Regions from separate parts of the Lysinibacillus sp. FSL W8-0992 genome, predicted to be linked through region 1. Evidence: predicted binding sites of a transcription regulator. Region 1 holds the regulator's gene; the other holds the start of a gene.
The links. The regulator Rex, encoded in region 1, represses fermentation and respiration genes when NADH is low (regulators of the CRP and FNR family bind a similar motif). The targets are predictions, from matches to a motif close to TTGTGAAATATTTCACAA.
Positions count from the first base shown of each region.

Region 2: a site for Rex is predicted at 1,693-1,710, ahead of NSQ74_RS06590 (cytochrome ubiquinol oxidase subunit I). Genes of this name have one in related genera too.

Region 1 is NZ_JBBOZQ010000001.1:1,219,222-1,221,711, forward strand. It holds gene NSQ74_RS05925 (ABC-F family ATP-binding cassette domain-containing protein) at 1-418, opposite strand, end outside; gene NSQ74_RS05930 (redox-sensing transcriptional repressor Rex) at 807-1,442, shown strand; gene NSQ74_RS05935 (twin-arginine translocase TatA/TatE family subunit) at 1,559-1,774, shown strand; gene tatC (twin-arginine translocase subunit TatC) at 1,795-2,490, shown strand, end outside.
Region 2 is NZ_JBBOZQ010000001.1:1,360,269-1,362,758, reverse strand. It holds gene NSQ74_RS06595 (cytochrome d ubiquinol oxidase subunit II) at 1-98, opposite strand, end outside; gene NSQ74_RS06590 (cytochrome ubiquinol oxidase subunit I) at 95-1,441, opposite strand; gene NSQ74_RS06585 (diacylglycerol kinase) at 1,797-2,490, opposite strand, start outside.

The sequences.
Region 1 (2,490 bases):
AGCCTCCTGCATCTTTAAAATCATGCTGTAATTGGTCATATTCGGACATAACCTTTGCATACATTTCTGGATTTTCGTAAACCGCTGGATCAGCCATTTGTTGCTCAAGGGAGCGCAATGTCTTTTCCTGTCCAAGAAGCGGTTCGAAAATTGTCATCATTTCGTCCCAAATTGATAAAGTTGAGTTTAGACCCGCATGTTGTTCTAAATAGCCAACTTGAACGCCTTTTGGAATAATAATATCGCCAGAATCATATGACAATTGACCAGCGATGATTTTTAGTAAAGTGGATTTACCAGCCCCGTTACGTCCGACTAATGCTACACGATCACGGTGTTGAACTTCTAGTTTGACACCACTTAAAATTTCATCTGCAATAAAGGATTTATATAGTTGATTGACTTGTAATACAATCATTCTTGACACCTCAATTCTTTCTTAGTGTAAAGGATGACGGAATTGCTTGCAATGTCAGTGCTTTACTTATTCTAAGCTGTCATGTAAGATTGAAACGATTTCTCTTTAGTTAGTGGCGTAAAACACGCCGTTAACTAAAGGGAAATCCTCCACTTTTATAAGTGGGTGATGAATATGATATGCATTGAACTCAGTGTGGGTTGAAACCCGTCTGAATCAAGTTAGCGGCCCAGCGGATGTCATAGATTTTATGAGAAGACTTTCAAGTATGCTCAAAAAATTCTAGATGCATGTACGCTGAAATGTAATTGATTCATATAAGCATGTTTCAAAATGAGTATTCAAATACGCTTAGGTGAATTTGATGTGTTTATAAGGAGGAAAAAGTTTGAAACAAGAAGTAAAAATTCCACAAGCCACAACTAAAAGACTTCCTCTTTACTATCGATTTATCCAAAACTTTGCGCAAGAAGGAATGGAACGTATTTCATCGAAGGAATTGAGCGAGGCGATGAAAATCGATTCTGCAACGATTCGTCGTGATTTTTCTTATTTCGGTGCGCTTGGCAAAAAGGGATATGGCTATGATGTTCAGCATCTATTGAAGTTTTTTAGCCAAACACTTGATCAGCATGAGACAACAAAAGTAGCGTTAATCGGTGTGGGGAACTTAGGGAATGCATTTTTAAAGTATAATTTCCAAAAAAATCATAACACTCATATAGTGGTTGCATTTGACTCAAAGGCACCAAAAGAAGGGAAAATGATAAGCAATATTCCCGTTTATCATCCCGATTTATTAGAAGAAAAGTATGCTGAATATGGAGCAGACCTTGCTATTTTAACAGTATCTTCGCGCTCTGCTCAGAAGATGGCGGATCGATTAGCAGCAATGAATGCAAAAGGCATTTTAAACTTTACGCCAGAGCGTATTACCGTACCAGATACTATGAAATTATTAACGATAGATTTGTCGGTAGAATTACAAGCGCTCATATATTTAATACGAAATAGCGATAAATAAAGGTATTCACAAATTTGTAAACTGTTACAATTGATGGTGTTTAAACTATTGAAATAAATTCGCCAAACGAAAATATTTAAGTTAAAATGATAGATATATAAGAGGAGGTGGCTGCAATGGTTGTGCACTTAAGTGCTTTTACACCAGTTAGCCTAGTTATTATCGGTGTGGTTGCAATTCTAATATTCGGACCAAAGAAATTACCTGAGCTAGGTAAAGCAATGGGTTCTACACTTCGTGAATTTAAAAATGCAACAAAAGGTCTAGCTGATGACGATGACGATACAAAAAAGAAAATAATTGAACATAAAGAAAATGATAACGTTAAGTAAGTTAAGGATGTCTAGTTAATATGAATCCAAGAGAATTAACAGTCGTAGAGCATTTAGAAGAACTAAGAAAACGGCTCTTTATTTGCGCTGTTTTCTTTGTTATTGCACTTATAGTTGGCTTTTATCTAGCCGAACCATTAATTAAACATATTCAATATAGTAAAGAAGCAGAGCAACTAACTTTAAACGCGTTTAAAGTGACTGATCCCCTTGTCGTATATTTGCAAGTGACAGTCATTATAGCGTTTGTTATAAGTTCACCGTTGCTTCTTCATCAAATTTGGTTATTTATTACACCAGGTTTACATGAGACAGAACGTAAGGCTACTTTAAAATATATTCCATATTCGTTCTTTCTATTTTTAGCAGGAGCTTCATTTTCTTATTATGTTTTATTCCCATATGTCATGCACTTTATGATGGGCTTATCTGCGGATTTAGAAATCAAACAAACAATTGGGATTAACGCATATTTTTCATTTTTGTTTCGCCTAGTCATGCCGTTCGGAATCATTTTTCAATTACCTGTTGTGACATTATTTTTAGCACGTTTAGGTATATTAAATCCTGAATTGATGGTGAAATTCAGAAAGTATGCATATTTTGTGTTAATCGTTATTGCAGTATTTCTTGCACCACCAGACTTTATTTCAAACGTTATCGTAGCAATTCCGCTATTTGTAATTTATGAAATTAGTATTATCATTGCACGCAGA
Region 2 (2,490 bases), 140 kb from region 1:
GCATTGAAAAAGCCTGCACCAAAATCAATGGATGCGACCATCACATAACCAAAAAGGAAAATCCACAATACTGAAATTCCTAATATCTCTAATGTCATATGATGTCACCGCCTTTTTCTATATTCCGATCTTCAATTTCACGCTCAATTGGATTCTTTTTAAACATGCGAATTAATACAACGGTACTACCTACTCCAAGTACCGCATAAACACCTGAGAATAACAGCATCATTAAATCCACATGATCGCTCGTTGTTGCGCCCTCTGGTGTTCGCATAATACCGTATAATATCCACGGTTGACGTCCAACTTCGGCAAGCCACCAGCCTGATTCAATCGCTATTATTGACAGTGGTGCACCTGCAACAATAATCCATCTAAACAACCGCGAATGAATAAACCGCCAACGACGTAATTTCCCTACTACATAAACTAAAGAAACTAATGCCATGAACATACCGATAAAGACCATCGTATTAAACAGATAGTGAATATAAAGCGGTGGTCGGTCTTCCTCCGCAAATTGGTCTAAGCCTATCACTTCTGCATTTGGATTATTAGCTGCTAGTATACTTAATGCATAAGGTACTTTAATGGCATACTTTACTTCCTCGCCATCTAGCACACCGAATAAAATAAGTGATGCTTTATCTGTTGTTTCAAAATGCCATTCAGCCGCAGCTAATTTTTCTGGTTGGTATTCCGCTAAGTATTTGCCTGAGAAGTCACCTATTATTGCAGCTGAAATTGATGTCACCAGACCAATCTTCATTAATAAAAATAATGATTTTTTATGATAAATATGGTCTGAGCCTTTAAGCATACGGTAGCCTGCAATTGCCGCCAACACAAATGCTGATGTCATATAGGCTGTAACAAGCACGTGCGCTACTTTAGTTGGCATAGCTGGGTTAAACATTGCTAGAAATGGTTGAATATTAACGAGCTGACCGTCCACTATGTCAAAGCCTTGTGGTGCGTTCATAAAGGCATTCACGATTGTTATAAAAACTGCAGACATTGATGCACCTAATGCAACAGGAATTAGAAGGAGCATATGTTTTTTCTGACTATCGAAACGATCCCAAGTGTATAAGTAGATACCTAAGAAAATGGCCTCAAAGAAGAATGCAAAGGTTTCCATAAAGAGTGGTAATGCTATAGTTTGCCCTGCGAGTTGCATAAAATTCGGCCATAGTAAAGATAATTGTAATCCGATAGCTGTACCTGTAACGACCCCTACAGCAACGGTAATGACGAAACCTCGTGCCCAACGTCGTGCCATTAAAATATAATGCTCGTCATTCTTTTTGTATCCAGTCCACTGCGCAATCATAATCATTAACGGCACGCCGACACCAATCGTTGCATAAATGATATGGAACGATAACGTAAGCTCCGTTAATGCACGACTCCAAAAGACTGCTGATTCATTAATCATCTCATTACCCTCCTAACTACCAAATATTCTTCCCAGTATGGAAAGTAGCATGATAATTGCAACACCGAAGCTTAACCAAATAAGCTTTCTTTCCTGTGACTTATACACATTGCACCACTTCCTTTCCCTTATCCATACCCATATTTTCCACTATTTCAACGAAAAAAACCTTTATAATGGACCGAAACTTCGGCCTATTATAAAGGTTTCAAATTTTGTTCATTTAATATACGCATATTCGCCAAACATTTTTCTTAATTCGTTCACAACCCCAATTTATGAGGGGATTACAAACAAATAAGTGTAAATTTACAAAATTATTTACACTTATTTGCCATTGTTCCATAAGATTAATTTAAATCCGATCTTCCTCCCGAATATCTTCAATCGGTACAAAAATTTCAATATGGCGCTTCAAATTTTCAAATGTTGCAGGTGCATCTCCACCGTATTCGCCATCTAGATTTAAATGCACTTCGTTTTCCGTCGTAACTTTCACAACACTTGCTTTTTTATAAATAACACGATCATCCTTTAAATGTTCGCCTCGTAACGCCATTGCCGCAAGTTGAATAAATTCTGGAAGGCTCACTTTTTTCAATACTAATAATGTAAAGTAACCGTCGTTTATGCTCGCATCTGGTGCAAGCTTTTCAAAGCCGCCAACAGAGTTCGTTAAGCCACATAAAAACATCATTGCATCTCCATCAAATACTTCACCATCATATTCAATACGCATATGTGATGCCTTAATAGATGGAATCATTTCAACCGCTTTTAAATAGTAAGCTAACTGCCCTAGCATTGTTTTCATTTTGCTTGGCACTTCGTACGTTAGCTCAGTAATACGTCCCCCAGCAGCGATATTGATGAAATAGCGTTCTCCATTTAACAATCCAACATCTACTGGTAAGGTATCGCCTTTAATAATAATATCAACGGCTTCATCAATATTTCGTGGAATATGGACGGCACGTGCAAAATCATTCGTTGTCCCCATTGGAATTAAGCCAATCTTCGGACGTTTTTCAAATTGCCCGACACCAGAA